DNA from 3 places in the Micromonospora coxensis genome. Region 2 is predicted to be linked to each of the others. Evidence: riboswitches for the same ligand, from Rfam matches in the RefSeq annotation. Region 2 holds a riboswitch; each other region holds the start of a gene.
The links. A riboswitch is a leader RNA that binds a small molecule or an ion and turns the genes downstream of it on or off. The one in region 2 is predicted to bind cyclic di-AMP.
Positions count from the first base shown of each region.

Region 1 (3,855 bases), 1.1 Mb from region 2:
CGAGTCCACCCACGACGCCGCCGAGCTCACCAGCCTGCACGACTACGTCGCGCGGATGAAGGAGGGCCAGGGCGAGATCTACTACGCCACCGGCGAGAGCCGGGCGACGCTGGAGAACTCGCCGCACATGGAGGCGTTCCGGGCCAAGGGCTACGAGGTGCTGCTGCTCACCGACCCGGTCGACGAGGTCTGGGTCGAGCGGGTCGGCGAGTTCGACGGCAAGCCGCTGCGCTCGATCGCCAAGGGTCAGGTCGACCTCGACTCCGAGCAGGAGCGCGAGGAGGCCGGCACCGAACGGGAACGCCAGGCCAAGGAGTACGCCGACCTGCTCACCTTCCTCGGCGGCGCGCTCGCCGACACGGTGAAGGAGGTCCGCCTCTCCTCCCGGCTGACCACCTCGCCGGCCTGCATCGTCGGCGACGCGCACGACATCACCCCGACGCTGGAGAAGATGTACCGGGCGATGGGGCAGGAGGTGCCGGCGGTCAAGCGCATCCTGGAACTCAACCCGACCCACCCGCTGGTCACCGGGCTGCGCGCCGCGTACGAGCGCGACGCCGCCGACCCGGCGCTGACCGAGACCGCCGAACTGCTCCACGGCATGGCGCTGCTCGCCGAGGGCGGCGACCTCGCCGATCCGGCCCGGTTCGCGCGGGTGCTGGCCGACCGGCTGGCCCGTACCCTCTGAACCGGACGTGGCCCGGGGCCGGACCTCGCGTCCGCCCCCGGGCCGTCCGCGTCCGGCCGATGCCGCGTCTGGCGCCGGGCGGGCACAATGCGCTCATGCGGACGGTACGGGGCAACGTCGGGATCGTCGGCGCGGTGGTGCTGGCGGCGCTGCTCACGGGCTGCGTGGCCGGCGACCACGAGGCGGACGCCCGGCGCCAGGCGCAGGAGCAGGCCCGGGCCCGGCTGACCGAGGTGACCGCTGCGATCGCACGGGACCGTCCCTGGGAGGCCGACGAGTTCGGCCGGCTGGTCACCGGGCGTGAGGGTGTCGACCTGATGAGCCTCGACGGCACCACCCGGCAGGACGGCGACGGGGTGTCGCTGGTGGTCCGGGTCCGTGGCGAGGCGCTCGTCCTGGACTGGAACGGGTCCGAGTCCGCGCGCGCCGAGGTGACGCTCTGTCACCGGCTCGGGTACCGGCCGGACGACCGGGTCGATCCGGTGACCGAGGTGGACTGCCCGCCCACCGCGCCGATCACCCCGCGTCCCGCGCCGAGCCTGCCGTCGGGCACCGACGAGCGGCTGCGCCGCTCGCTGCCGACCGGCCCGGCGGCCACCGAGCGGTCCGTCGGGGCGGCCGTCGACCGGCTGCGCCTCGATCCCCGGGTACGGCGGGACGTGGCGACCGTCGACGGCGCCGTGGGCCTGGCGCTGCGCGAGGGCCGACGCGGCTCGTGCCTGCTGGCCAGAGTGGTCGGTGACCGGGTCGAGGTGTGGCGACCGCCCACTGTCCTCATGCAGCCGGGAGAACTCACCTGCGACGGGCGGACCGCGGCCCTCGGGCTGGGGCAGCGGGATCCGAGTTGACCGGGCATTGTGCACGGCTGCACGAGGTCCGCAACCGGGGGCCGCGAGCCCTCGCCTGACCGGGTGAAGAACCTCTCAAGAAGTGGGCAAATCCCCGAAACGGTTCCTAACGTCGTTCTCGTCCGCGATCGCGGGCAACCGGGGTCGGTAACGCCTAATCCATGCCGCCGGCCACGGACCTTGTCACCTGGGCATGGAGCGGGGGACCCACACGTTCCTCGGTGCACGTCACCTCGGGGTGAAGCCGCCACGGCGGCCGGGCTCCTCGGCCCGAACCCGACAGCTCACCTCGTCGGCGTGGAGGATCACACATGGCAACTGCATACGTCGCCCGTCACCGACGGGTCAGCTCGCGCCGCGTCGCCGTCGGCACGCTCGCCGTCGGCGCGGTCACCGGGGTCGCCGCCGTGCTGGCGCCGGCCTCCCCGGCCAGCGCCGCCAGCGTCAACTGGGACGCGATCGCCCAGTGCGAGTCCGGTGGCAACTGGAGCATCAACACCGGCAACGGCTACTACGGTGGCCTCCAGTTCTCCCAGAGCACCTGGGCCGGCTACGGCGGCAAGAAGTACGCCTCCCGGGCGGACCTGGCCAGTCGCGGCGAGCAGATCGCGATCGCCGAGAAGGTGCTCGACGGCCAGGGCATCGGCGCCTGGCCGACCTGTGGCAAGAAGGGCGGCTCGACGAAGAGCTACGCCACCAAGTCGGAGAAGTCGCAGAAGTCGCAGAAGTCGGAGCGGCGCTCCGAGCCGCGCCGGACGGCCAAGGCCACCACCGAGCGGTCGACGCGTACCGAGCAGCGCGGCCAGCAGCGCAGCGCCCCGGCGGCCGGCGGCGACACCTACGTGGTGCGCACCGGCGACACCCTGTCGCAGATCGCCGAGGCGAAGAACCTGGCCGGCGGCTGGCAGGCGCTGTACGAGCGCAACCGGCGCGTCGTCGGCGCCGACCCGGGTCTGATCTTCCCGGGCCAGAAGCTCAGCCTCTGACGCACCACCCCGCACCACCGACGCCCGGCCGGTCCCGCACCGGCCGGGCGTCGCCGTCCGCCGGCGCGTGCCGCGTCGACGGGCACGCCTCACCCGGGCAGGCCGCCGAGCAGGACCGGACGAGGGGAACGATGGGCCAACTCCTCGGCGACGCTGCCGAGCAGCCGCTCACCGAGCCCGTGCCCGGCCCGGCCGACGACGAGCAGGTCGACGTCGCGGGCGTCGGCGACCGCCAGCAGCGCGTCCACCGGATGACCGGCGACGATCTCCGTGCTCGGCGCGGGCAGCCCGGCCGGCAGCGCCGCGACCCGCTCGTCGAGCATGCGCCGGGCCCGTCGGTCCTCCTCGGCGGCCTCGACGTCGATCAGGTCCGGGCTGGTCACGGCGACGAGGACCAGATCGCCGGCCGTGCCGCCGAGCGCCCGCACGGCGGTGCGCAGGGCCCGGTCGGAGTCCGCCGAGCCGTCCAGCCCCACCAGCACCCGCAGCCCGTCGCCCCGGGCCGAGGGCGGGCGGGAGCGCACGTCCACCCGCCGGGTGCCGGCCCGGCCGCGCTCCAGGGCGATGGGCACGAAGATCGGGCCGAGCAGTCCACCGACCAGGTACCACAGCAGGTTGCGGTGCCCGCCCCGGGTGACGAACACCGCCGCGGTGACCAGGCCGATCGCCAACCAGGCCAGCACCGCGAGGACGACCCACCACGCCTGATCCATCGCCACCCCCGCTCGGTCCGCCGTCACGGGCGACTACCCGGCCCGGCGACGGGTAAGCCGCCCGTCCGGCGGGGAGGAGGTCGCGTGGCAGGGGAATTCGTCAACTGGTCCGGCAGCCTCGCCTTCACCCCGGCCGAGTACGCCGAGCCCGCCGACGAGGACGCGGTCCGCCGTCTGGTGGCGCGCGCCCGGGAGTCCGGGACGAAGATCCGCCCGGTCGGCTCCGGTCATTCGTCGAGCCCGCTGGTGCGTACCGACGGGATCCTGGTCAGCCTGGACCGCCTCGCCGGCGTCCTGCACGACGACGGTGACCTCGCCACGGTCGGCGCCGGCACGAAGCTCAAGGAGCTGGGGGAAGGGCTCTACGAGGCCGGCCTGGCCATGGACAACCTCGGCGACGTGGACTACCAGTCGATCGCCGGGGCGACCGCCACCGGCACCCACGGCACCGGCCTGGGCTTCGGCAACCTGTGCACCCAGGTCGCCGGCGTACGACTGGTCACCGGCGCCGGCGACGTGCTGGAGGTGTCGGCGACGAGCAACCCGGACCTGCTGCCGGCGGTGCGGTTGTCCCTGGGCGCCCTGGGCGTGGTCACCCAGCTCACCCTCGACGTGCAGCC
Region 1 is NZ_LT607753.1:901,821-905,675, reverse strand. It holds gene htpG (molecular chaperone HtpG) at 1-688, shown strand, start outside; gene GA0070614_RS03995 (hypothetical protein) at 784-1,536, shown strand; cyclic di-AMP (ydaO/yuaA leader) riboswitch at 1,678-1,849, shown strand; gene GA0070614_RS03990 (LysM peptidoglycan-binding domain-containing protein) at 1,848-2,522, shown strand; gene GA0070614_RS03985 (universal stress protein) at 2,612-3,235, opposite strand; gene GA0070614_RS03980 (D-arabinono-1,4-lactone oxidase) at 3,320-3,855, shown strand, end outside.
Region 1: linked by a shared signal. The riboswitch ahead of GA0070614_RS03990 (LysM peptidoglycan-binding domain-containing protein) and the one ahead of GA0070614_RS08770 (coiled-coil domain-containing protein) in region 2 are both predicted to bind cyclic di-AMP.

Region 2 (3,855 bases):
CGCCTGGACGGGTGACCCGCAGGAGCTGGACCGGGCCCGGGACCAGGCGCTGGGTCGGCGTCGTCGGCACCGGTTCAACCTCACCACCAACTACCGCAACTCGGCGGAGATCTTCGCGGTGGCGGCGGAGGAGATCCGCCGGGTCCACCCCGACCTGGAGCTGCCGGTCGCGGTCCGGTCCACCGGCGTGGAGCCGGTGGCGCTGACCGTCCCGGCGGCGGAGCTGGCCGCCGCGACGGTGCGGGCCGCGCAGGCGCTGCTCGGCGAGGTGGAGGGCACCGTCGGCGTGATCACGCCGGTGCCGCGCCGGGACGAGGTGGCCGGCTGGCTGGAGGGGACCGCCAACTCCCGGCTCCAGGTGGTGACCAGCCTCCAGGCCAAGGGCATGGAGTACGACGGGGTGGTGCTGGTCCACCCGGGCGAGATCCGCGCCGAGCCCTCCGGCGTACGCACCCTCTACGTGGCCCTCTCCCGCGCCACCCAACGCCTCACCACCATCGAACCCACCCCCTGACCCCGCCCCCGCACCGCTCCCCTCCCCACCCCCCGGTTGATCATGAAGTTATTGCCCCCGCGCACCGGCGTGTCGTGGCAATAACTTCATGACCATCAAGGGAACGGAGTCACTTGCACACATAGCTATGTGAGCATAGGTTGGGTGTCGGGTTGGTCCGGCGGCGGAGGGTGTGGGCGTGGGCGCAGGTCATGACCACCACGGGTCGGTCGCGAACGCCGCGCACCGCCACCGGGGCCGGCTCTGGACGGCCTTCGCGCTGCTCGCCGCGCTGATGCTGGTCGAGGCGGTGACCGCCGTCGCCACCGGCTCGCTGGCCCTGCTCTCCGACGCCGGGCACATGTTCACCGACGTGCTCGGCATCGGGATGGCCCTGGCGGCGATCACCGCCACCCGGCGGGCCGACCGCGACCCGCAGCGCACCTTCGGCCTCTACCGACTGGAGGTGCTCGCCGCGCTCGCCAACGCGGTGCTGCTCAGCGGCGTCGCGGTCTACGTCCTCATCGAGGCGGTACGCCGCTTCGGCGACCCCCCGGAGGTGAGCACCGGGCCGATGCTGGCGGTGGCCGTGCTGGGGCTGCTCGCCAACGTCGTCGCCTTCGCCCTGCTCCGCGAGGGGGCGCGGGAGAGCATCAACCTGCGCGGGGCGTACCTGGAGGTGCTCGGCGACCTGCTCGGCTCACTCGGCGTCATCGGGGCCGCGCTGCTGATCGCCGGCACCGGCTGGTGGTGGGCCGACCCGGCGGTGGCGGTGGCGATCGCCCTGTTCATCCTGCCCCGCACCTGGCGGCTCGGCCGGGCGGCCGTCCGGATCCTGGTGCAGGCCGCCCCGGAGCACCTCCAGGTGACCGCGGTGCACGACCGGCTGGTCGCCGTCCCCGGCGTGGCCGAGGTGCACGACCTGCACGTCTGGACGCTCACCTCCGGCATGGAGGTGGCCTCGGCGCACCTGACCATGCACCCCGGCGCCGAGGTGGGCGCCGTGCTGGCGGCCGCCCGCAGCGCGCTGCACGAGGACTTCCACATCGAGCACGCCACCCTCCAGATCGAGCCGGGAGCGGCGCCGGGGGCCTGCGGCTCGGTCGAATGGTGATACAAATATCCGGCTATGCGCCTTTTATCAGGCTTCCCTCCCGTACCCTCAGTCACGAACCGGGCATCAGTCACACCAGTACCGGTAGTCTCGGTTCCGGCCTCCGCCAGGCGGCACCCGACGGTGCCGGCGGTGGCCGCCGCCTAAACGCCCGCCAGGGCGTGCCGGGGAACCAGGTACGTGGGGTGCATCCGCGCCAGCGGTAGGGATCTTCCGTCCCGAACCCGTCAGCTAACCCGGTCGGCGGCTGACGGAAGGATTGTGCATGCACGTACGACGTACCACTGTCCGACTGGTGGCGGCGGTCGCCGCCACCCTCGCCCTCGGGGTGTCGTCGGCGCCACCGCCGGTGGCCGCCGCCCCACCCACCACCCGGCTCGCCGCGCCCGGTGACGAGGAGGGCGGCACCCCCGCCCTGCGGGCCCAGCTCGACGCCGCCAGCAAGGGCTGGATCGACGCCAAGGCCGCGCTGGAGCGCTCCACCCGGCGCCAGCAGGAACTCAACAACCAGCTCAAGACCATCGAGTCGGAGCTGGCCACGCGCACCGGCAAGGTCGGCGAGATCGCCGGGGTGGCGTACCGCACCGGGCGGCTCGGCCCCGTCTCGGCGCTGCTCAACAGCACCTCGCCGGAGGGCTTCCTGGACCGGGCCGCCGAGCTGGAGACGGTCGCCAGCAACGAGGACCGCGAACTGCGCAACCTGCTGCGCACCAAGGAGGAGGCCACCCGCACCCGGGCCGCGCTCGACACCGAGATCGTCGAACAACGCAAGCAGATCGCGGTGATGGCCAAGCGCAAGCAGCAGGCCGAACGGGCGCTGGCGGTGGCCGCCGCCGACAAGCCCGCCCCGCGCGCCGACAGCGGCGCCAGCCGGGGCACCTCCACCGCGAACGCCCGGCCGGCGCCGCGCAACTCGGACGGCTCGTGGCCGCCGGAGTCGTGCAGCGTCAACGACCCCACCCCGGCCAACGGCTGCATCACCCCGCGGATGCTCAACGCGCTCCAGCAGAGCAAGGCGGCCGGCTTCACCCGGTACGTCTCCTGCTACCGCCCCAGCGGCTCCGGCGAGCATCCCAAGGGCCGGGCCTGCGACTTCGCCGCGCAGAAGAACGGCTTCGGCGGGGACGCGACCGGCGGCGACCGGACGTACGGCAACAACCTGGCCGCGTACCACGTCCGCAACGCCGACCGGCTCGGTGTGCTCTACGTGATCTGGTACCGGCAGATCTGGCTGCCCAGCAGCGGCTGGAAGTCGTACAGCGGGGCGGGTGGGGACCCGTCCAGCGACCACACCAACCACGTGCACCTGTCGGTGTACTGACCCGTACCGCGTCGCGGGGCCCGTCCGTCTGGACGGGCCCCGCACGTGTGTCCGGTGCCCCGCCCCGGGCGCCGGGGAAGCGGGCGAGCAGCGCGGCGGTCAGCCGGCGACCGGGCCGCCGTCGGCGAGCCGGTCCAGCACCGCGCCGAGCCGGTTGGCCAGCCCCAGGTGCGCGGCACGGGCCTGGCGGAAGGCGTACCCGAACAGCGGCGCCGGGGCGGCCAGGGTGATCTCCACGTCCACCCGCAGCAGGCCGTCCTCCTCCTCCCGGATGCGGGTGCGGTTGCGCACGGTCGTGCCGGGCTGCTGCCGCGCCACCGTGACGATCTCGTCGTCGGTGACCACCAGGACGTCGGCCTGGTACGTGACCGGGAAGCTCAACGGCCCCAGCTCCAGCCGGTCGGTGATCGCGTAGCTGGCCCGCGCGCCGGGACGGGCCGGCAGCTCACGGACCCGGACGATCAACGGGTGCAGCTCACCCTGCCTGGCGAGATCGCTCAACAGCGCCACCGCGTCCGCCCGTGAGCAGCGCGCCTGCACCGTGTAGCTGAACGTCTCCCGCCGGACCACTCCGCCCTCCACTCCTCGTCGGTCGCACGATAGTCCCGTACCGGCGACGGGCTGGCAACGTCGGCGGCGACCGGTCGCGCATGTCGCGGGCGGGGCGGGGAATCCCGCGTCCGGCGACGGCCACGGGAGGCGGACATGGGCGGGTACGGCGGATGAGCGGACACGTGATGGTCTTCGCGCCGACGCCCCGGCTGACGGTGACCGTGGACCAGCCCAGCGACCAGCCGGAGCTGCACCTGCACCCCGGCGGGCAGGGCGTCTGGCAGGCCCGGATGATCATGTCGCTCGGGGTGCCGGTGGTGCTCTGCACCAGCCTGGGCGGCGAGATCGGCGAGGTGCTGGAGCCGCTGCTGCTCA
Region 2 is NZ_LT607753.1:1,984,169-1,988,023, forward strand. It holds gene GA0070614_RS08760 (HelD family protein) at 1-514, shown strand, start outside; gene GA0070614_RS08765 (cation diffusion facilitator family transporter) at 687-1,607, shown strand; cyclic di-AMP (ydaO/yuaA leader) riboswitch at 1,738-1,869, shown strand; gene GA0070614_RS08770 (coiled-coil domain-containing protein) at 1,873-2,928, shown strand; gene GA0070614_RS08775 (hypothetical protein) at 3,028-3,498, opposite strand; gene GA0070614_RS08780 (PfkB family carbohydrate kinase) at 3,651-3,855, shown strand, end outside.

Region 3 (3,855 bases), 3.3 Mb from region 2:
GGTGCCGCACCGTGAACACCGTCCTCTACCAGTTCCTGATCGAGGTCCCGACCGCCGCCGCCATCTGGTCGGCGCTGCTCGTGCTCGCCCTGACCGTGCTCACCGTGCTGGTGGCCCGCCCCGAGCGGGACCGCCCGGCCGAGGAGGCGACGCCCGGCGGGCCGACCCCGGCCGAGGCCGCCGTCGACGCGGCCGACCTGCGCCGGTACGCCGAGGAGGTCGCCGTCGCCGCGTCCGGCGCGGCGCAGACCGCCCGCCGCCGGCGCGAGGTGTGGCTGGCCGCCCAGGAGGAGGTGGACCGGGCCTGGTCGGCGTACGACGAGGCGGAGGCCGCCGCCCGCCGGTTCGCCGTCGCCAACGCGCTGCCCACCCCGCGCACCCCGCGTACCCCGGCCGAGTACGCCGCCCGGGAGCGCTGGCTGCACCAGGCGGCGGTGGCCGCCCACTGGCGGGGCGAACTGCCGGTGGAGCGGCTGCGGGACGTCTTCGCCCACCGCGACGGCTGGGATCCCCGGCGGCACCCGGTCGAGCAGGAGGTGCTGCTCGCCCGGGCGGTACGCGACAGCCGGCGGGACGCCTACCGGCGGGCGGCCGCCCGGGAGCGGTCGGCCTGGCGCGACGCCGAACTGGCGGCCGACGCCGCCCGTGCCCTCGCCGTCGAGGCGTACGCGGCGGCGCAGCGGTCGCGCCCCGGCCGGGCGCCCGCCGCGTCCCGGGCCGCCGCGACGGCGCCGCGCGCGGCCTCGGCGGCACGGTGGCGACCGGCCCGGGTCGGGTGAGCGGCGGACCGCGCCGAAATCGTTACCGGGATTTCGGTGAGCCCGGTCACGGCCGGCGGGAACCGGACGTGCGTGACAGGGCGTGACAGTGGTGGCGGCGAATCGGGGACGTGTCGCCACGGCTGTCCGGTTGTCGCCCGTCGGTTCCCGGAAAACCGCTCGTCCCATTGAGTGACGTCAGTGTGCGACTGCCCCGGAAATTGCTCGCCTTGATCACGTTTACGCAGCTCGCAGCGCTTGGCGCGGCGCATACCGGCCAGTAGTGTCACCTCGGTCCGGCGCGGTTCCCGATCGCACAAGGCGACGCCGTGTCGACCCGCTCAATCGTGGATTCCACGAACCGGGGACCCATGCACCACTGGGGTGAATCCGCGGGCCACGGCCCGTGGTAGGGCGATCTTCCCGCCCGAATCCGTCAGCTAACCCGGTCGGCGGCATCGGAAGGAGTTCCATCCTCGTGCAGCACCACGCCATCCCTGCCTCGGTACCGGGGTGCATCCGCCGATAGGTCGCGCCGTCGCGTCCTGACATCCGGCATCCGCCCCGACGCCCGGCCACGCCCGGGCGCTCCCCCCGCCGAGCGGCCCGAGATCCCGTTCCGCGCGTGACGTCCCGTCACGCGCCGGTCCGGCGTGCCGCTCCCGCCCTCGTACCGTGGAGGACACGTTGAATCACCACCTGAAGCGGCAGTTGCGGCGCCTGGCCACCGAGCGCCCGTACCAGGTCGTCGCCGGCTCCGCCGCCGCCCTCCTGCTGGCCACCGGCACCGGTGCGCTGTTCGTCGGCGCCGACGAGTCGCCGGCCCGCCAGCAGACCCCGGCCGCCGTCGCCGAGGCCGCTCCGCGCCTGGCCGACGTGGCCACCCGCGCCCAGGCCCGCGTCGCCACCACCCCGGCGGCCAGCCCCTCGCCCTCGGCGAGCGCCACCCCGGCGGCCAGCCCCACGAAGGCCAAGGCCGACCCGGACGTGACCCGCAAGGCGGCCCCGAAGCCCCCGTCGTCGAAGATCCTCGACTACGACTACGAGGCCCAGTTCACCTACTACACCTGCGGCCCGGCGGCGGTGCGCAACGCGCTCAGCGCGGCCGGCATCGAGCGGACCCAGGACGAGCTGGCCGGGCCGCTGGGCACCACCGAGATGGGCACCAACTCAGCGCAGGACACCACCCGGGTGCTGAACCAGGTCGTCAAGGGCGACCCGTACCGGACCCGGATGTTCGCCGGCACCCCGAGCGCGGCCCAGATCGACCGGCTCCGGGCCGACATCGTCGCCGCGGTCACCGCCGAGCGGGGCGTGGTGGCCAACGTGGCCGGCACGGTCACCGACACCGACGGCGGCTGGCACTCCTTCCCGGGCGGCCACTACGTGGCGGTGGTCGGCTACCGCGACGGCGGTGAGCTGGTCCGGATCGCCGACTCGGCGGACCCGAACCTGCCGGAGTACTGGCTGAGCACGACCGACCTCGCGAACTGGATCGCCACCCGCGGTTACTCCGCCTGATCCCCGCACGTACGCCACGGGCGCCGGCCCCCGGAAGGGGACCGGCGCCCGGTGCGCGTGCGACGGCGTCAGTACGTGACGAAGGCGTACAGGGCCCGGTGGTTGGACTTCGTCCCGGTCACCGTGTGGTCGACGGGGGACGACTGCACGCTGCCCCGGACGAAGAGGTAGTCGATCTTGCTGGAGCCGTGCGTGGCCGTCGCGCCGTAGCCGGTCATGCCGTACCCGCCCAGCGTGCCCGCCGCGATGCCGGTCCGGTTGGCGTCGATCCCCACCACCCGGATCGTCGAGGCGTTCATCAGGCTGGTGGCGTCCGCGCCGAGGTGGATGCCGGTGCCGGCGATCCCGGTGTAGCCGTCGCCCGCGCAGGCGTTCTGCCGGTTCTCCTGCGGCAGGTGCATGGTGGCCGCGAACACCGAGGTGCCGGTCGCCTTGATGGTGAAGCGGGCCGCGATGGCGCTGGTGCGCTTCCACTTGTAGTAGTTGGTGGTGCCGGTGTCGTTGTTCGGCGGCTTGTAGAGGGTGCAGCCGGCGCCGCCGGCGTACGCCGTGCCCGGCTTCAACCAGCCCGCGCTCCAGTACTTGGAGATGTCGCCGTCGGCGAGGCTGAGCGTGCGGGTGTTCCAGATGATGGCGTTGGTCTGCTTCTTCTTCAGGTCACCGAGGCTCTGGTCGCTGCAGTGGTGGCTGGACCCCCACGGCTCGGGGTCGCTCCACGCCACGATCGCCCCGTAGGTGCCGGCCGGGTAGCCGAACTTGGCCGACAACTGGTCGGCGTACGCCTCGGCCTGCCCGGTCCCGCGCACCTGCTGCACGATCAGGATGTCCGGCGCGGCCACCCCCGCGGTGGCCGGCCGGCCGGCGTCGTCCACCAGCATCGAGGTCAGGTGGTCCGGCCCGGAGACCCGGGTGCAGGTGCCGTCCGGGTTGTTGATCACGAGGTTCTCGATGTTGTTGTTGTAGACCCGCAGGACGCCGCCCGCCGCCGCCACGCCGCTGTCCGGGGCGGTGGCCTTCGCCATGACCGACCCGCCCGTGAGTGCGGTGGACGCGACCACCGCGAGTGCTGCCATCGACGCTGTCCAGTGCCTCGAACGCACGGCACGCTCCCGTCCGGTTCGCGGGGGTGGCCGCCCCACCCCACGGAAGATCGAACTCTATCGTCATCTTCGTGCACGGGTGGTCCCTGCGGGGCGACGGCCGGGCGTGCGGGGTCGGGCGTCTGCGGCACTCGCGCCGGCTGTCCCGGCGATGGCACACTGCGGCGCATGGACGACGACGCGGGATCCGGACGGGTCCTCGTGCTGCTGCACGGCATGGGCGCGACCGGCGAGGTGTGGCTGCCCTGGGCGCCGCTGCTCCAGCAGCGCTGGGCCGGTCGCTGGCTGGCGCCCGACCTGGCCGGCCACGGGTACGCCCCACCGCTGCCGCGGTACTCCTTCACCGGCCTGGCCGACCGGGTCGCCGACGGGCTCGCCCGGCTCGGCGACCGGTCGCCACGGCGGCTGGTGCTGCTCGGTCACTCCCTCGGCGGCGTGGTCGCGCTGGCGCTGGCCGCCCGCGCCGGTGGGCTGCC
Region 3 is NZ_LT607753.1:5,486,956-5,490,810, forward strand. It holds gene GA0070614_RS31470 (hypothetical protein) at 12-779, shown strand; cyclic di-AMP (ydaO/yuaA leader) riboswitch at 1,087-1,228, shown strand; gene GA0070614_RS25050 (C39 family peptidase) at 1,446-2,279, shown strand; gene GA0070614_RS25055 (hypothetical protein) at 2,348-3,352, opposite strand; gene GA0070614_RS25060 (alpha/beta fold hydrolase) at 3,548-3,855, shown strand, end outside.
Region 3: linked by a shared signal. The riboswitch ahead of GA0070614_RS25050 (C39 family peptidase) and the one ahead of GA0070614_RS08770 (coiled-coil domain-containing protein) in region 2 are both predicted to bind cyclic di-AMP.